3 regions of the Geomonas oryzisoli genome follow, and region 2 is predicted to be linked to each of the others. Evidence: riboswitches for the same ligand, from Rfam matches in the RefSeq annotation. Region 2 holds a riboswitch; each other region holds the start of a gene.
The links. A riboswitch is a leader RNA that binds a small molecule or an ion and turns the genes downstream of it on or off. The one in region 2 is predicted to bind molybdenum cofactor.
Positions count from the first base shown of each region.

Region 1 (6,331 bases), 1.6 Mb from region 2:
AGGGGCGCCATTCGCGACAATGGCAGGGGAGAGGTCCGCACTAGGCGGAAGCCCCCTGGTCGACCAGGCCGTTCTTGCGCAGCCGGCGGATGATGGAAGGGACCGCAAGCGCACCCAGCCCACCCCACAGGCCGTTCAACCCCGCCGAGATGACCGCCTTGTTCAGCATGATGTCCTCGTCGATGCCGAGCAGCCATTCCACGCCGGTGTTGGTCCCGGCGCGCAGCAGCGAGGCGAGCACCCCGACCGTCGCGCAGGCGAACAGGCTGGTCACGAAGGACGGGGCGAGGAGGCCGGCCAGATCGACCACCAGGGCCGGGAGCAGGAACTTCACCAGCGTGATAAGACCGCCGCTCCCCATGCCGAGCAGGATGCTGGCCAGGCTGGTGATGAGCCCCACCAGCGTCGCGGCCCCCAGCATGGGCACGCAGCCGCGCGCCAGCAGGAAAAAGAACATGGTGAAGAACATTACGTGCCCGGGCATGTGCAGATGCAGCCGCAACCCGGCCCGGGTCAGTATGATCAGGGTGGCGCAGAAGCACAGCAGTACCGCCTCGCGCAGGGTGAAGCGGCGCCAGATGAAGACCTTTTCCTGTTCCATGTATGGTTGCTCCTTCAGAAGTTTTCCGCCGATGCCGCGGTCTGCCGCCCGTCGCCCCGCCCTGCTCCCTCCCCAGGGGCGGCAGGAGCCACGAGGGAGACGTCGAGGTAGGTCCGCTGCGGGTACAGGCCGAAACCTCGCGCCTCCGCGGATCGGGACACCTCGTCGGCGGTCTTCAGCGCCCGGACCATGAGCGGCAGCACCAGGCAGTTGAAGAGATCCGGCCAGTTCCGGGGATCGAGCTGCTCGCGCGGAGAGAGGCGTGCCCCGCGCATGCGCTGCAGCGCCACTATGTCCTCGAGCTCGCGAAAGAACACCGGGACGAACCTGACGCTCACGAACACCAGGAAGGCGAGCCGGTAGGGGACGATCCGTCGCAGCCCCGCCATCGCCTCCGAGGTTCGCGTGGTGCGCAGGAAGACGGCGCCGGGGAGGTAAAAGAGCACGATCTGCGTCGAGATGCGCACCCCGGGCCACAGCCCCTTTTCCACGCCGTCGATCAGGCAGTAGAGCGGGATGACCAGGGCCGCCTGGTAGGCAAACAGGCGCACGTCACGCCACAGGTCGGCGAGGGTGAGCCGGGCCGCAAGGTAGTAAGCCAGCGCCGCTGCGACCAGTACCGAGAGCGTCACGGGATTGCGTCCGCCTGCCGCGAGCGCGCTCAGCACCATGCCAAAGAGGAGCTTCCACCCGGCACCGAGGCGGTGCACCGGCGAGTCGTGGGCCGCGAACTGGCACGCGTACTCGCAGCTTCTCAGCGAGGTGCGCAGCTTAGGGAGCCGTTTCTGCAATCACCCCTCCCTGCAGCGTGAGACTGCGGTCGGCCCAGCGCCGGTCGGGCAGCTCGTCGTGCGAGGCTATGAAGACCGTGGTGCCGTAGCGGATCGGCATGCGGGCCAGGATGGCCAAAAGGCTCAGCCGCTGCGGGAAGTCAAGCCCGGCGAAAGGCTCGTCGAGGAGCAAAAGGGCGGGACGCGGCGCCACCACCGCTGCCAGCGCCACGCGATGCTGCTCGCCGAACGAGAGCGTGAGCGGCGCCCGCTCCGCGAGGTGGGCGATACCGCAGAAGGAAAGCGCCTCGGCGACGATGCGGTCGACCTCCTCGACCGGGTAGGCCAGCCGTTCCAGCGTGAAGGCCACCTCCTCGCGCACCGTCTCCGCGAAAAGCTGGCGCGCCGGGTTCTGGAACAGCACCCCGACCTGCCCGCGCAGGTCGCCGGGCCGGGGGCTTTCCTTGCCGGCGACCCAGACCCTGCCGGCATCCGGCGTCATCAGCCCGGCCAGACAGCGCAACAGACTGGACTTGCCGGCCCCGTTGCGACCGAAGAGATGCACCCGCTCCCCGCGGCTCACCCGCAGCTGTGCCTTTTTCAGCACCGCCCCCGTTTCCGGATAGGAAAGCTCCACCCCCTGCACGTCGAGCACCGGCCGGGTGCCGTAGAGCGAGGACGAGTAGGGGAGCAGGAACGCCTTGGGGCGATAGCGTACCGGGTCAGGGGGGACCCGATCGCTCCCCACGAGGCGTCCCCGCTCCAGCTTCAGGTAGCGGTCCACCAGCCCGTCGAAAGGGCGTGGGTCGTGCTCCGCCATCACGATGGTGTGCCCCCTGCGCTTGAGCTCCGTGAAGACCGCCACCAGTTCCTCTTTCCCCTGCACGTCGAGCTGTGAGGTCGGCTCGTCCAGCAAGAGGAGCCCCGGCCGCATGGAGAGGACCGAGGCCACCGCGAGCCGCTGCTTCTGCCCCGCCGAAAAGCGCTCCACGCTGCGCCGCTCCTCCCCGGTCAGCCCGACCTCGTGCAGCCCCTCCCGGACCCGCAGCGCGATCTCGTCGGCCGGCACGCAAAAGTTCTCCGGCCCGAATGCGATTTCCTCGGCGACCGTGGAGCACAGGATCTGCGACTCGGCGGTCTGGAACACGATTCCCGCCGCCGGGGCGCTGCCCGCCGCGGCCGAAGGGGCGACCCGGATGGTACCAAGCCGCGAGCCGCGCGGCAGCAGCCCCATGATCCCCATGAGCAGCGTGCTCTTGCCGCAGCCGGAATCCCCGGTCAGGCAGACGAACTCCCCGCGCCGCACAGAGGCGCTGATCCCGGAGAGGCTCGGTTCCGTGGAGCCGGGATAGGTGAAGCCGAAATCCTCTATGTCCAAAACGTTGTCGTGCAAAAAAACCTCGAAGTCCTGAAATCCGTCATGCAGAAGACCACGGCACGGTCATGCCCGGTCCTGTAGGGGCGAATAATCATTCGCCCTGCTGGCAGCGGCCATGCGAGCGGGCCGCTCCCTCAGGCCGCCTCGTGCAGCGGCGGCAGCCCCAGACAGGTGAAGGATTCCACGCTCCAGCGCCGGTAGCGGCAGTTGTAGCAGGAGAGCTCCTCCTCGACCACCTGCTCCTCCTCGACGTCCGCCACGAAGCAAGCGCAGCAACCGGCGACTTCCGCCGCCACCCCCCAGGCCTCCTTGCCGTGGGCGAACTCCCTGTTCCCTCTCTGATCGCGGCGCCACATGCTAGTACGCCTTCAGCTGCTTGCGATGCAGCGTCTGCCAGCGCGCCTGGGAGTCCGGCGACTGGGTGGCGCCCACCAGGAGCACCGACTCCCCATCCAGCAGCACCGTCTTCGGCTTTTCACCCAGCACCACCAGGTCCTCGTCTTTCAACGCCTCGCCGGTCACGCTTTTCACCACGTCGACCACCGGATGCTGCAGCAGCTCGTCCACCCGCAGCATGCGGTAGGGCTGGCCGAATTCCAGGAACCCCTTCAGGCGCCCGTCGTTGCCCGACATCCTGAGCCCGGCGCCGGCCAGGGCACCGATCACCCCCTGCCCCGTGCCGCCGTGCTGGGAGAGGTGCACGCCGAGACGCCCGGCGAGATCGTAGGCCTCGTCCATCCCGATCACCTCGCGCTTCGCGCGGCGACCGAAGCCGATCAGCTCGTTGCGCGCCGCCATCCGGGCCGGCACCGCGACGCACAGCCCCGGATCGGAACCGGGCGCGCTCTCCTTTTCCAGGAACTCCGAGACGTACTCGATGACCGGTTCGAGCCACCCCTCGCCCACATCCGCGAAGAAGCACATGGCGCTGTTGTGCGAGGTGTAGGGGATGTCCGGGTGCACGTAGAGCTGGTGCCTGGTGATGTAACTGCAGGTGCCCCAGCCGCGCTGCTGCAGTTCGTCCGCGATCAGGGAGGCGATCTCCCCGGTCCCCCTGCTCTCGAGGTTGTCGGTATCGTCGATTGAAATCGCTATCCGCATCTGCTTTCACTCCTGACCGTTGTATTACAAAGTAAATAACGCTAGACAAAAAAAAGCCCCGATCCTGGATGGAAGGGGGCCTTTAACAGTTCGGTGTTACCGCTCTGCCGCAAGGCTCTCCTTTCCAAAAGGGAGGCACCGCCGTTTCCGGCAGCACCCGTTGGCCCGCAGCCATGAGGAGGTCCTTTTAGGCGGCGAAGCTCGGAGAGGCTCAGATGAATTTGGGCAGAACCTTTAACACAGGTAAAACGTATACTCCAGAAAAATATGATGTGGAACGGCAAACTTTCGGCAGGTTACTCTTCTTTCTTCTCCTGTTCGACCCGGTCCATGGTGTCGAGCACCTTCTCGGGCTTGACATCCTTGGTCAGCTCCTCGAGTTCCGGGTTCCTGGACTCCTCGACTCCGAGTTTGTCCCCGATCGCGGTCAAAAGGGTAATGATCCTCGTGACCTCGTGCTCCGCCAGCAGGTCGATGTGCAGGTTCAGCTCGGCGCGCCGGTCCGCGGAGGCCTGCATGCGGTTTTGGCTGATGAGGACGAAGGTGGAAAGAAAGATCGCCTCGACCGAGGCGAACATGGCGAGAACGACGAAGGTGGGGTCGAAGCGGGGGAGGATGGTGATCCAGCCCAGGTTGACCAGTATCCATCCCCCGAAGAGGACCAGGTGGATGTAGACGAAGGGCATGCTCCCGGTGAAGGAGGTGATGGCGTCCGCCAGCCGTTCCTGCGCGCTCTTGGTGCGCTCCTCGGCCTGGCGCCGCTCCAGGAGCGCCGCGATGTTGCGGTTGACCACGGAAGCCATGGACTGGTCGGAATCGGACTCTCGCATCGCTCTCCCCGCCCTGCCGGAAGCATTCGAGCTGCGCTCAACCCGGAAACAGTACCGTACCAGTCGGGCACCGCAAGTCAGCGGAGCGCCGCCGGCTCGCAGGCCGCGCGGCGCCCCATCTTGTCACCTCCTCAGTTGAGCGTCACGATGCAGGGAGCAGGGGACGTGGTGTAGCCGCTCTCCGCATAGCCGCTCTTCATAGCCTTGACCCGGAAACTGTAACTGCCGCTGCTGCTTGCGCTGAAGTAGGTGTAGGTCCCCCCGCCGCTGTAAAGCTGCGTCCACGCGCCACCGTCGCGGCTGTACTCCACCTGGTAGGTGACACCGCTTACGTTGCTGCTACCCCAGCTGACCTGGAACTTGCCCGTGCTGCTGGCTGCCGGCACGGTGATCGAAGCGGGAGCCCCGCAGACGAGTTTTACGACGCAGGCGTTCGCCGATACCGTGTAGGGGCTGTCGTCAAAGCCTGCCTTCACCGCCTTGACCCGGAACCAGTAGCTGCCGTCCACCGTCACCTTGGGATAGGTATAGGTGCCGGTGCCACGGCTCATTTCGGTCCAGGGGCCGTCGTTGAGGCGGTATTCCAGCACGTAGGTCGCACCGGAGACGTTGCCGCTCACCCAGGAAACCTGGAACTGGCCGGTACTGTTGGCGCTCGGCACGTTCAACGCAGCCGGGGCGCCGCAGACGAGGTAGACCTTGCAGGGTGCGGCCGAGGTCGTGTAGGGGCTGTCGGCGAAGCCGGTTTTGATCGCCTTGACCCGGTACAGGTAACTGCCGTTGACGGCGACGGTCTGGTAGACATAGGTACCGGTGCCCCGGCTCACTTCGGACCAGGGGCCGTCGTCGAGGCGCGCCTCCAGCACGTAGGTGACGCCGGAAACGTTGCTGCTCCCCCAACTGACCTGAAACTGCCCCGTGCTGTTAGTGCCCGGGATCCTCACGGCTCCCGGGGCGCCGCAGGCGAGGTTGACCGCGCAGGCGGCAGACGTCGTGTAGGGGCTGTCGGCATAACCTGCCTTCACCGCTTTGACCCGGAAGCTGTAGTTGCCGTTTTGCGTGACCTTCGGATAAGCGTACACGGCGCTACCGCGGCTCAATTCGGTCCACGCCCCCTCGTCCAGGCGCTGCTCCAGCACGTAGGTCGCGCCCGAGATGTTGCTGCTCCCCCAGGAAACCGAGAGCTGACCCGTGCTGTTGGTCGCCGGCACGTTTACCGCTCCCGGCGCACCGCAGGCGAGGTTGACCGCGCAGGCGGCAGACGTCGTGTAGGGGCTGTCGGTATATCCGCTCTTCACCGCTTTGACCCGGAAGCTGTAGTTGCCGTTTTGCGTGACCTTCGGATAGGCGTACACGGCGCTACCGCGGCTCAATTCGGTCCACGCCCCCTCGTCCAGGCGCTGCTCGAGCACGTAGGTCGCGCCCGAGATGTTGCTACTCCCCCAGGAAACCGAGAGCTGCCCCGTGCTGTTGGTCGCCGGCACGTTTACCGCTCCCGGCGCACCGCAGGCGAGATTGACCGCGCAGGTGATGGCCGCAGTCGTGTAGGGGCTGTCGGCATAGCCTGTTTTCACCGCCTTGACCCGGAAACCGTAGCTGCCGTTTTGCGTCACCACCGGGTAACTGTAGACGGCGGTACCGCGGCTTAACT
Region 1 is NZ_CP076723.1:757,866-764,196, reverse strand. Features, by position in the region: gene KP004_RS03375 (energy transducer TonB) at 1-11, opposite strand, end outside; gene KP004_RS03370 (hypothetical protein) at 41-601, opposite strand; gene KP004_RS03365 (energy-coupling factor transporter transmembrane component T family protein) at 616-1,392, opposite strand; gene KP004_RS03360 (ABC transporter ATP-binding protein) at 1,373-2,749, opposite strand; gene KP004_RS03355 (hypothetical protein) at 2,884-3,105, opposite strand; gene KP004_RS03350 (hypothetical protein) at 3,107-3,850, opposite strand; molybdenum cofactor riboswitch at 3,952-4,069, opposite strand; gene KP004_RS03345 (DUF1003 domain-containing protein) at 4,147-4,680, opposite strand; gene KP004_RS03340 (S8 family serine peptidase) at 4,812-6,331, opposite strand, start outside.
Region 1: another riboswitch for molybdenum cofactor. It lies ahead of KP004_RS03350 (hypothetical protein); the one in region 2 lies ahead of KP004_RS10320 (molybdopterin molybdotransferase MoeA).

Region 2 (6,331 bases):
ACAACAAAAAGCTGGTGGACAAGATCAAGACTGTCGTCTACGAAGGGGCGAAATCCAACGGCCGCGACGTGGGTAACTCCACCATATTTCAGGGGGACGTCCGGATCGCGACCAACGTCCCCAATACCGACGGCAGCCGTGCCATCGGCACCAAACTCTCGGCGCCGGTGTACGACCGCGTCCTGCTAAAAGGGGCCAAGTGGGTGGGGAGGGCCTTCGTGGTCAACGACTGGTACCTGACCGCCTACGAGCCGATCTTTTCGCTGCAGGGGGTGCCGATCGGGGCACTCTACGTGGGGATGCTGGAGAGTCACTACTCGGCGGTGAAGACCGACATGGCGGTCCTTTTGAGCTTCGTGCTCCTTTTGAGCGGGCTGACCGGGGTTTCCATGTCCGGTTTCCTGGGACGCAAGCTGGCGCAACCGATCAAGGAACTGGAGCTCTTGACGCGGCGGGTGGCGGCGGGCGAGCGGGACGTAAAGAGCACCATCGACTCGCGCGACGAGATCGGCGACCTGGCTGAGCGCTTCAACGACATGAGCCAGTCCCTTGCCGAGCGCGAGGACAGCATCATCGAGCTGAACCGGAACCTGGAGCAGAAGGTACAGTTGAGGACGGCAGAACTGGAGGAGAAGAACCGACTCCTGGTGCAGACGCGTGAGGAGCTGTTGCGGGTCGAGAAGCTGGCGGCAATCGGCGAGTTGGCGGCAGGCGTCGCCCACGAAATCAACAACCCCATGGCCATCATCCGCGGCAACACGGAGCTTTTGCAGCTCTCGGTCCCGGAGGACGCCCCCAACCGTGAGGAGGTGGACACCATCTTCCAGCAGGTAAAGCGGGTGGAGCGGATCGTATCAAACCTGTTGAAGTTCGCCCGGCGCGAGCAGATGGAGCGCGGCGAGGTACACCTGAACGAGCTTTTGCACGAGATCGTGGGGCAGATAGGTCACCAGGTTTCCCTGGAGAAGATCGAGGTGTTCGAGTTCTACGCCGAGGAGGTGGCCGTGGTCGAAGGGGACCAGGACCAGCTGCGGCAGGTATTCACCAACTTGATCCTGAACGCCGTGCAGGCGATGCCTGACGGCGGCGTTCTCGACATCAGGAGCGCGCCGGTGGGGAGTGGGGACAACTACGAAGTGAAGATTTCCGATACCGGAGTCGGGATCCAGCTGGAGAACCTGAGGCAGGTATTCAACCCCTTCTACACCACCAAGGCGAACGGCACGGGGTTAGGGTTGTCGGTAAGTTACGGCATCATCAGGGAGCACGGCGGTTGCATCGACGTGGAGAGCATCCCAGGTCGAGGCAGCAGTTTCACCGTGCTGCTCCCCTGCGAGCACTGAAGCCCCCCCTTTACGCAAAGAGGCCGCGAGCGTGCAGACGCCTCGCGGCCTTTCACTGTTTTGTACCAGTTGCAGCGTCTTACACCACCACCTTATCCCCGGGCCGAACCACCCCGCCCTTCAGCACCCTGGCGAAGATCCCCTCTTTGGGCATCACGCAGTCACCGGCCTGGTAGTAGATGGCGCAGCGGGTATGGCACTCCTTGCCGATCTGGGTCACCTCCAGGAGGGTCTCCCCGAGCTCGATCTTGGCGCCGATGGGGAGGCTCACCAGGTCCACCCCTTCGGTGGTGATGTTCTCGGCGAAGTCCCCTTCCTTCACGTCCAGCCCGAGCGCCTGCATCTTGGCGATGCTTTCCTGGGCGAGAAGACTTACCTGCCGGTGCCAGTCGCCGGCGTGGCCGTCGCCGACGATGCCGTGCTCCTCGCGCATAGTGACCTCGGGGACCGGGGTCTTCCTCTCCCCTTTGTTCTTGCTGATATTGACGGCGATTACCTTTCCGATCATGCCTTCTCCTTGTTCTCTAGCCGCCTACGCGGGACATTGCGAATGGTTTGGTTTCCACACCTTCATCGGTCACCTCGTGCCGCCCCGGTTTGGCCGCCACGATGCGCCGGATTTCCTTGCGTAAAAGTTCGTCGTCGCCCGTCACCAGCACCGGTTTCAGGTCGACGCCTTCCCCGGAGAACAGGCACCCCTTGGCGACACCGGACGCGGTCACCCGCAGGCGGTTGCAGCCGTCGCAGAAGTGCCCCGTCATGGCGGTGATGATCCCCAGCGACCCGGGCGCCCCCTGAATCCGGAAATTCTTGGACGGGCCGGAGCGCTCGCTGTTGGTGCTTTCCTCGATGGTGTACTCGCGGGCAATGCGCTCCCTAATCTCGGCACCCGGTACGGTGAGGTCACGCCAGTCCGCGTCGCCAGAGGTCGGCATGTACTCGATGAAGCGCACCGCATAGGGACGCTTCAGGGTCAGCGCCGCGAAATCAAGGATCTCGTCGTCGTTCACCCCGCGCATCACCACCACGTTGATCTTGTGGGGCGGGAAGCCGACCCGTTCCGCCTCGTCGAGCCCGTCCAGTACCCGCTGCAGGTCTCCCCCGCGGGTGATGGCGGCAAAGGTTTCCGGCTTGAGAGAATCGAGGCTCACGTTCAGCCTCTGTACCCCGGCATCTCTCAACCCCTGCGCCATCTCCTTCAAAAGGAGGCCGTTGGTGGTCAGGACCAGTTCCTTCAGCCCCGGCAAGGCGGCCAGGCGTGCCAGGAAGTCGACGATTCCCTTGCGCACCAGGGGCTCCCCGCCGGTGACGCGGATCTTCTCGATCCCGGCGGCAACGGCCTCGGACGAGATCCGGAGCAGATCCTCGTAGGAGAGCATCTCGCAGTGGCTCAGCTTCTCGACACCCTCTTCAGGCATGCAGTAGCTGCAGCGGAGGTTGCAGCGATCGGTGACCGAGAGTCGCAGGTAGTTGATGCGCCTGCCGTAGGTATCTATCAATGACATAAAATTCCCTGATTACAGGTGTTTAAACTGCTTGACCTCAAGCGGCGGGTGATCCCGCAGGCAGCCGGTCGCGGCTCGACTGTCTGGTACACGCTAAAAACCATACCTTGTTTGTCAAACGGAAATCAACCACTTTAATGAGCATGGTTGGGGTGCCCCTGCAGACTGGCTAGAAAAGTATACGGCTTGGAGGCGAGGCGGCGCAGCCTCCGAAAACCACTAAATTACAAGGTGTTACCATGGCGTTGGCACGGCCCGGGGTGCAACCCTTAAGCTAAAATAATTGTTTATTTCCGCCCAAATATGCTATGGCTTTGGGAAAATATGCACAACGTCTCCGAGCTGCTGCCGTCTAAAGGGAAACACCCCAGGGCGCCGCAGCCGATGGGTGCTGCCGGAAACGGCACCGCCTCCCTCTTGGAAAGGAGAAGCACCGCCGCATCAGCGCACGGGCCCCCTCTTCCTTCACGGAGACGGGGCTTTTTTCGTAACTGCCATTAACAAGGAACAAAGAGGAAGAGATGACGAACTACGAGCAAGCCAGACGCATGGTCATCGAAAAGGTGGCGCCCGTTGGCGTGGAAAGGGTGCTGCTTCTGGAAGCCGCCGGACGGGTGCTGGCCGAGGACTACGTGGCCCCCAAGGACATGCCGCGCTGGGACAACTCCGCCATGGATGGATTCGCCGTCAGGAGCGCAGACTGCGCGCCGGGCACCGTACTGAAGGTCACCGACTACATCCCCGCCGGTGTCAGTTCCGACGACGCCGTGACGCCGGGGTGCGCGGCGCGCATCATGACCGGCGCCCCCATCCCGCCGGGTGCCGATGCGGTCGTGCCGATAGAGGAGACCGAGAACACGGCCGAGACCGTGAAGCTCCTGCAGCAGGTGAAAAAGCACGACCATATCCGCTTCCAGGGCGAGGACGTGCGCAGCGGTGAGGCGGTCATGCCGCGCGGCACCGTCATCGGCGCTCCCCAGGTGAGTCTGCTGGCCTCCTTCTCGGCGGTCCTGGTTCCGGTCTACCGCAAGGTGCGCGTTGCGATTCTCTCCACCGGCGACGAACTGGTCGAAGTAGGCACCGAGCCCAAAGAGAGCCAGATCGTCAACAGCAATACCCTCGCCCTCGCCACCGCCATCAAGCTCTGCGGCGCCGAACCAGTCATCCTCGGCATCGCCCGCGACGACCGCGACAGCCACCGGGCCCTGCTCTCCGAGGGACTGAAGGCGGACGTGCTGATCACCTCGGCCGGGGTCTCCGCCGGGGACCGTGACCTGGTGCGCGAGGTGCTGGCGGAACTGGGCGTAGTGGAGCAGTTCTGGAAGCCCGGCATCAAGCCCGGCGGCCCCACGGCCTTCGGCATGAAAGGGAACATCCCCGTTTTTTCACTGCCCGGCAACCCGGTTTCCACCATGATCACCTTCGAGGAGTTCGCCCGGCCGGCGATCCTGCGCATGATGGGGCACGAGAAGGTGTTCCGTCGCACCGTCAGGGGCGTCCTCAAGGAAGGGGCGCGCAAGAAGGCGGGTAAGGTCAACTTCCTGCGTGTCCACGTCGCCATCGAGGGAGGGCGCTATATCGCCAGCACCTCGGGAGATCAAAACACCGGGATACTGAAGACCATGCTGCGCTGCAACGCCCTCGCCATCCTCCCCGCCGAGGCGACCGAGTTCGCCGCCGGCGCGGAAGTAGATCTGCACCTGCTCGATCCCACCTTGGAAATGGAGGTTTAACATGTCGTTCAACCACTTTGACGCCAGCGGCAACGCCATCATGGTCGACGTAAGCCAGAAGACCCCGACCATGCGCACCGCCGTAGCCGGCGCCGTGCTGACCCTGAAACCCGAAACCGTGCAGTCCATCGTCTCCGGGAAGATGGCCAAGGGCGACGTCCTCGGCGTGGCCCGCCTGGCCGGCATCGCCGGCGCCAAGAAGACCCCCGACCTGATACCACTCTCCCACCCGCTCGCCATTCACCACGTCGCCATAGAGTTCGAGGTGGACGAGGCGAAGGGAACCATCGGCGTCATGGCCACCGTGCGCGCCTTCGAGCGGACCGGCGTGGAGATGGAGGCCATGACCGCCGCCACCGTAGCCGCACTCACCGTGTACGACATGTGCAAGGGGACCGACAAGGGTATCGTCATCTCGGATGTGAAGCTGCACTACAAGGAAGGCGGCAAGAGCGGCGTCTTCAAGCGCGAGGACTAAGCACGCGTCGATGGGGACTGGCTCCGCAGGTGCCTGTCCCCTTTCGCTGCGTCAGACCGGTCGGACGTCCGACGTCCACCAGACTTAAAGGAGCCTCTACATGCGAGCAGCCATTCTCACCCTCAGCGACCGCTGTTCCACCGGGGAGCGTGCCGACGGCAGCGGCCCCGCCCTGCGGGCCTGGCTCGAAGAGCGCGGCGTCACGGTCGCCTGCACCGACGTCATCCCCGACGAGGGCGCCCTCATCTCGGAAAAACTCACCGAGTGGGCCGACAGCGGCCTCTACGACCTCATCCTCACCACCGGCGGCACCGGCGTCTCGCCGCGCGACGTCACCCCTGAGGCCACCGAGCGCGTGGTGGAGCGCCTGCTCCCCGGCTTCGGCGAGGTGATGCGCATGGAAAGCCTGAAGAAGACCCCGCACGCCATCATCTCCCGCGCAGTCGCCGGCATCAGGAAAAACGCGCTCATCATCAACCTTCCCGGCAGCCCCAAGGGCGCCACCGAGAACATCGGCTTCGTCTGGGCCGCGGTGCCCCATGCGGTCGCCAAACTGCAGGGAGACCCCGAGGAGTGCGGCACGCCGCTGCCGCGCTGACCGCCGAAGGGACGGCTTTTTTATTGACCGATCCCGCCCGCTGGGTTATATAACTAACACGGTTTTATAATTCAATTACGGAGGAATGCCCATGCCGTTGGTTAAGCAGATTCACGAGAAGGCGAAATCGAAACTCAAGACGGTGGTCTTGCCGGAGAGCTACGACGAAAGGATGCTCTTTGCCGCGCAGCAGATCGTGGAACAAGGTTTGGCCAAGATCGTGCTTTTGGGCAAGCCGGATGCGATCCAGGCGGCGGCCGCTGCCAAGGGGATCAACCTGGCCGGCGTGGAACTGGTCGACCCCGCCACTTCGCCCAAGCTCGACGCCTACGTCGGCAAGCTCGTGGAACTGAGGAAATCCAAGGGGCTCACCCCGCAGCAGGCCCAGGAGATGCTGACCGCGCCGGACAACCTCTACTTCGCAGGCATGATGGTGCGCGAGGGTGATGCCGACGGCGAGGTGGCCGGTGCCACCGGAACCACGGGTGACGTGTTGCGTGCCGCCTTCCAGACCGTCGGTCCCGCTCCCGGCATCAAGACCGTTTCCTCCTTCTTCCTGATGGCCACCCAGACGCCGAACTTCGGCGAGAACGGCGTCATCCTCTTCGCCGACTGCGCCGTCAACCCGAACCCCGATGCGCAGGCATTGGCCGAAATCGCCATCGCGACCGCGA
Region 2 is NZ_CP076723.1:2,351,131-2,357,461, forward strand. Features, by position in the region: gene KP004_RS10305 (cache domain-containing protein) at 1-1,343, shown strand, start outside; gene KP004_RS10310 (MOSC domain-containing protein) at 1,423-1,851, opposite strand; gene moaA (GTP 3',8-cyclase MoaA) at 1,868-2,848, opposite strand; molybdenum cofactor riboswitch at 3,172-3,292, shown strand; gene KP004_RS10320 (molybdopterin molybdotransferase MoeA) at 3,370-4,581, shown strand; gene moaC (cyclic pyranopterin monophosphate synthase MoaC) at 4,583-5,059, shown strand; gene KP004_RS10330 (MogA/MoaB family molybdenum cofactor biosynthesis protein) at 5,160-5,657, shown strand; gene pta (phosphate acetyltransferase) at 5,749-6,331, shown strand, end outside.

Region 3 (6,331 bases), 700 kb from region 2:
ACCGGTACCAGCGCCTGCCCCATGGCGGCCAGCATGCCGATCTCGGCGGGGCGGACCTGGCTGCCGGCAGGAAGGACCTGGGTGCCCGAGGCAACGTCGCTTCCCTTGACCCGTACGTGCTGCTTGGGGAGCACCCTCTGGTTGATGACGACCTGGTCCCCGTCCTGTTCCGTGTCCTCGATGGGGACCACCGCGTTGCATCCGGGGGGAATGGGGGCGCCGGTCATGATGCGCACCGCACAGCCGACGGTTACGGCGGCGCACTCTTCGCCGCCGGCCGGGAGAAATCCGGTGATGAGGAGCCGGCTGGGGACCGAGGTGCAATCGGCGGCGTGCACGGCATAGCCGTCCATGGCCGAATTGTCGTATTGGGGCAGGTCCCACGGGGCCATGATGTCCCTGCTCACCACGCGCCCCAGTGCGTCGGACAGCAGTACGTTTTCCTCTCCAAGCGGGGCGACGTGGCCCAGTATGATGCCTCGAGCTTCTTCAAAGCTTGGCATGATGCACCTCGGTGCTCTCTGCGGCGTCGTCGACGGCGTCGCTTGTTTTTTTAGCGGCAGCGTTGCCGCTTTACAGCGCTTTCCTCGCCCCATGCAGCAAGGGGAAGAGCTAAGCCGCGTCGACCAGGGTGACCGGGACCGGAGCGTAGGAGATCTCCTGCATCTCCATTTCCAGGAGGTCGATGGCGAGCTTGCGGTTTCTGAGCGGCTCACCCTTGCCGAGCAGGATCTTGCAGACCTCGGCGACTTCCAGGCTCGCCACGACGGCCGGGGTGAAAGAGGGGTTGCCGAGCTGCTGCTCGATCCCCTTGCCCGCCACCCAGTGGCGGTAGATCTGCTGCACGGTGGTCTCGCCGGGGAACTGGGAGGCGACGTGGCCGTACCAGCCGCCGATGGCGCCGTGCACCATGGGGATGCCGGCCAGGTTGCAATACTCGGCCAGCTGCAGCCGGTACGAGATGCTGTCCAGCGCGTCCACCGCGACCTGCGCTCCCGCCAGCAGCTCGAAGCCGTTGGCCAGGCAGAAGTAGTCCTGGATGGCGGTGACCGTGACGGCGGGATTCACCTGTGCCAGCCGCTCCGCAGCTACCGCCGCCTTGGGTTGTCCGAGCAGGGCGGGCGAGGAGAGAATCTGCCGGTTCAGGTTGTGCTCCTCGAAGATGTCCGGGTCGACGGCGATAATCTGTCCGACCCCGAGGCGCGCCAGCTCTTCCAGGACGTAGCCGCCCAGGCCGCCGCAGCCGATCACGGCGACGCGGCTTTGGAACAGGCGCAGCTGCTCATCGACCTGGATCATGTTCCGGTTGCGCTGGTAGCGCGCCGGGAAGAGGCCGTTTTGCAGGGCGATGAGCTCGACCGCCGCGTGGCTCAGCTTGAATTGCTTCGCGGTGGCGTCCTGGGCGCTCCAGGAAAGCAGTCCGTCCTTGGTCTGATCTTTCAGAAAAGTGATGACCTTGCGCATATCAGCCTCCTCCGACCAGGGGAAAGAGTGAAAGCGTGTCGCCGTGGCTCAGTTTGCTGTCGAGTTCGCCGTGCCGGCCGTTCAGCATGACGATGCCGATCTCCTCTTCGGTGAGTCCGAGGGAGAGCACCACCTGGCGCACGTCGCACCCCTCGGCGAGCTCCTGCTCGGCGACCTTGAACCTGCCGTTTCTGAATGTGGCGAAAAGCTTGAGTGTGATCTGCATAACGGCACCTGCGTGTTTGGCTTAAACGGAAAAACCCGGCGTGACTTCCGTCACGCCGGGTAGAGGTGGTTCCTAGAAGTTCCAGAACTCGTCGATTTCCTCGTCGGTGAAGTCCCACACCGCGTTGTGCGGTGCGACCGGCTCGGTCTTGAAGAAGTCCGGCAGGCGGTCGTGGACGTTGGTGAGACCGGCTTTCTGGTTGAACTCGCGCTCGGTCTTCAGGATGTACTTGCCCAGGTTGTTGACGTCGTCGCCGGTGAGGGCGATGCCGAAGCGGGCATTGATCATGTCGATGAGGGCCGGCAGGCACTCCGGGATGTCCAGCGCCGGGAAGGCGACGAAGATGCACATACCGGTGGAGTCAACCGCGGCGGTCGCGATCTGCAGGTTACGGGAGAGCTCGACCTGGCCGTCCTTCTTGAGCGGATCGACGTAGCCGCCGACGTTCAGGATGTTGGTGGCGATGGTGTAGCCGGAGGTGTGGTCGGCGCCCATGGTGGAGGTGGCGTAGGTGATGCCGATGCCCTTGACGGAGCGCGGGTCGTACGCCGGGATGCCCTGGTTCTTGACCACCGGTACGCGGGTCACGCCGTAGGTGCGGCCAACGGATGCGGCGCCGCCGCCCAGCACGCGGCCCAAAGCGGTGCCCTTGGCGATTTCGTCGGTCAGCAGGCGAAGCATTTCCTTGGAGTCGCCCCACTTGAGGATGCCGGCCTCCATGGCCACGCCGAACATGACGGCGGTCTCGATGGAGTCGATCCCGATGTCGTCCATCAGGTTGTCGGCGCGGGCGATGTCGTCCAGGTTGTCGATGCAGCAGTCGGCGCCCAGGCCCCAGATGGTCTCATACTCGAAGCCGGAGGTGACGTACTTGCCTTCCTTGTCGTGGTAGACCTGCGAGCACTGGATGATGCAGCCGGCGTGGCAGCCGTGTTTCGGCTTGCCGCCGCGCGCCACGATGGTGTCGTGCATGGTCTCACCGGAAATCTTGTCGTGCCCTTCGAACTGGCCGACGGTGAAGTTCTTGGTCGGCAGGCCGCCTGCTTCGTTGAGGATGTTGACCAGGACGTTGGTGCCGTAGGTCGGCAGGCCTTCGCCGGAGACCGGGTGGTCGAGCAGCGCCTTGGAGAACGCCCTTGCTGCGGTCTTGAATTTCTCCGGATCCGCGATGGTCACGGCTTTCGCGCCTTCGCTGTCGATGGAGATGAACTTAATCTGCTTGGAGCCCATGACCGCGCCCAGGCCGCCACGGCCGTGGCTGCGGATCTTGCTGTCCGGGTCCTTGACGGAGATGTTGGCGGCGGTCATTTTCAGCTCGCCGGCCGGGCCGATGGTGAGTACGCCGGTCTTCTTGCCCAGGCGGGTCTCGACTGCGTCGATGACGGCGAAGTTACCAAGACCGAGCAGTTCTTTCTCCTCGTTGATGGTGACGCCGTTCGCGCTCACGGCCAGGTTGTACCAGGCGCCGGTTTTCGGTGCGCCTTCGATGATGATCGCTTTGATGCCCAGTTTGGCCAGCATCTGAGCTGCGGTGCCGCCTGCGTTGGACTCTTTGATGCCGCCGGTGAGCGGGCTCTTGGCGCCTGCGGAGAGACGGCCGGAGTTGGCTGCCGCGGTGCCGGTCAGCAGGCCCGGTGCGAAGACGAGCTTGTTCTCGGGGGAAAGCGCGTGGCAAGTCGGCGGTACTTCGGCGGCCACGATGGTGGAGGTGAGGCCACGGCCACCCAGGCCTGCCCATGCTGCCGGAACTTCTTCGATCTTGGTGGTGAGGTCGGTCATGTTGACGCGAAAAATCTTATCCATGCTTTTCAAGCTCCCTGTTTTTATTTAGTTCTACCGGCAGTAGCTACCGCCGGGACTCCTTTCCAAGAGGGAGGCTCCGCCGTTTCCAGCGAAACCCGTTGGCCTGGAGCCATGAGGGATGATCCCTTTTAGGCTGCGACGGCTCGGAGATTTTTGATGCGTGACTGACCCGACACCGCTTACGCATCTGTTGCGTGTGCTGGGGTACTGCGGGGCGCTACGGCCTTAAGCTTCCCCCTTTCGCAAAGGAGGAAAGGCTTCATTATGCTCCTCCCCCCGGAGGGGGGAGGTTGGGAGGGGGGATGCCGCAGTCTGTGAACAAGGCCCCCCCTCCCTAACCCTCCCCCTCCGGGGGAGGGGATTATGCTGCAGTGGGTGAAGTTGCCATCACCAATTCGGTGGCGTCTTCCCCCTCACCCTGTCCCTCCCCCGCAAGGGGGGAGGGGACGTTGGGGCGAGTGACTACTACATTGCATCCTTGAAGATCTGGATGACCTGCTCGAGGGTCGCTTTGCGCGGGTTGGTGAACTGGCAAGCGTCCTTCTTCGCGTTCTCTGCCATGATGGCCAGATCCTCTTCCTTGACATTGAGGGCCTTGAGGCCGGTCGGGATGCCGATGGAAGCGGAGAGGGTGCGGATCCTGTCGATCGCCTTCTGGCCGGCTTCGGTCACGGAGAGGCCGTCGACGTTCTCGCCCAGAGCCTTGGCGATGTCAGCGAAACGCTTCGGGCAGGCGATCAGGTTGTACTGGCTGACGGCCGGCAGCAGGATGGCGTTGCAGACGCCGTGCGGCAGGTTGTAGAAGCCGCCCAGCTGGTGAGCCATGGAGTGAACGTAGCCAAGCGATGCGTTGTTGAACGCCATGCCGGCCAGGTACTCGGCGTAAGCCATCCTGTCGCGTGCCTCGAGGTCTTCGCCGTTGGCGACAGCCTTGGAGAGGAACTCGGCGATCAGCTCGATGGCTTTGATGGCACAGGCGTCGGTGATCGGGGTGGCGATGGTGGAGACGTATGCCTCAACCGCGTGGGTCAGGGCGTCCATACCGGTGGCAGCGGTCAGAGCTGCCGGCTTGCCGACCATGAGCAGCGGGTCGTTGATGGCGATGTTCGGAGTGCAGCGCCAGTCGACGATAGCCATCTTTACGTGGGTGTCGGTGTTGGTGATGATGCAGAAGCGGGTCATTTCGGAAGCGGTACCGGCGGTGGTGTTGATAGCAACGAATGCCGGCATGGATTTGGTGGACTTGTTCACGCCTTCGAAGTCGCGGATGTGGCCGCCGTTGCCGATGACCAGGCCGATGCCCTTACCGCAGTCGTGGGAGGAACCGCCGCCCAGGGAGATGATCGCGTCGCAACCGTTTTCCTGGTATACCTTCACGCCGTCGTGTACGTTGATGTCGGTCGGGTTCGGCTCGGCGCCGTCGAAGATAACGGCTTTAACGCCGGCAGCTTCAACCTGCTCCTTGATCTTGTCGGCAACGCCCATGGCCGAGAGGCCTTTGTCGGTGACGATCAGCGCTTTGGATGCGCCCAGTGCCTTGACCTGCTCGCCGGTTTCCTTAGCGGAACCAACGCCCATCAGCGATACCGTCGGGATGAAGAAACCGTAAGTCTGCTCTCCTAATGCCATTTTCATTTCCCCCTGTTGATTTTCCGGGCTTGCCCCGGTTCTTTTTGTTTTTAAGATAGTGGTGCGATGCTGCATACACTTTCCTAAAACGGTTTTCTACGCTCTCGCAAAGGCCGTACCAGAATTTGCCGTAAACACAATTTTTCGGGATATCGAATAATATTCACAGGATACCGTATACTTAACAATCGCTGTGTTTACCTCCCGCTCACCCCCCTCCAAGGTTGCGTCCTCAAATCGAACAGTTGCGACGTTCCACAATGGAACATTTGCTCCTTTGTGGAACGGCCGTTTTGCTCTGCCAACCGCCGTCACGCTCCCCGCACGTTTGTTGAATTCAGAAAGACAAAAATCGGTTCGTTTCCCATGTATTCACCAGCTTAGTTCCTCCCTCATTAGTGGCTGATCCGGCTTTTTGCTCCGAATCGGGACAATTGGTATCGATATTGCCTTTGTATACGGCGAGGCGTGTTTCCGAAGGGAGTAAGACATGGCACTGATCGATACCTACGGCAGGCGGATCAACTACTTAAGACTCTCGGTCACCGACCGCTGCAACATGCGCTGCTGTTACTGCATGCCGGCGCAGGGGGTGGCGAAGCTCGAGCATAAAGAGATGCTCAGCTACGAGGAGCTGTACCGGGTCTCCGCCGCGTGCGTGGCGCAGGGGATAGAGAAGATCAGGGTGACCGGCGGGGAACCGCTGGTGCGCAGGGGGCTGGTCGATTTCCTGGGGCGTCTTTCGGCCCTGCCGGGGCTGAAGGAGCTGGTGCTGACCACCAACGGCCTGCTGCTCGAGGAGCTGGCCCGGCCCCTTAAGGATGCCGGGGTGGCCAGGCTCAACATCAGCCTCGACTCCCTGCAGCCGGAAACCTTCGCCCGGGTCACCCGAGGCGCCGACCTGAAAAGGGTGCTGGCGGGGATAGATGCAGCACAGAAGGCGGGCTTCGGTCCGCTCAAGATCAACATGGTGGTGATGCGCGGGGTGAACGACCAGGAGATCCTGGACTTCGCTGCGCTCACCCTGGAAAAGCCGTACACGGTCCGTTTCATAGAGTACATGCCGACCTTGCAGGACGAGGGATGGGGCGCGCAGAGCATGCCGGGGAGCGAGATCCTCGCTGCCATCGGCGAGCGTTATCCGCTGCTGCCGCTGGTCAGCTCGGAGATGGCGGGACCGGCCAGGAACTATAAGATACAGGGAGCGGC
Region 3 is NZ_CP076723.1:3,048,730-3,055,060, reverse strand. Features, by position in the region: gene KP004_RS13310 (molybdopterin molybdotransferase MoeA) at 1-503, opposite strand, end outside; gene KP004_RS13305 (HesA/MoeB/ThiF family protein) at 613-1,464, opposite strand; gene KP004_RS13300 (MoaD/ThiS family protein) at 1,466-1,690, opposite strand; gene KP004_RS13295 (aldehyde ferredoxin oxidoreductase family protein) at 1,763-3,493, opposite strand; molybdenum cofactor riboswitch at 3,534-3,654, opposite strand; gene KP004_RS13290 (iron-containing alcohol dehydrogenase) at 3,959-5,128, opposite strand; gene moaA (GTP 3',8-cyclase MoaA) at 5,613-6,331, shown strand, end outside.
Region 3: another riboswitch for molybdenum cofactor. It lies ahead of KP004_RS13295 (aldehyde ferredoxin oxidoreductase family protein); the one in region 2 lies ahead of KP004_RS10320 (molybdopterin molybdotransferase MoeA).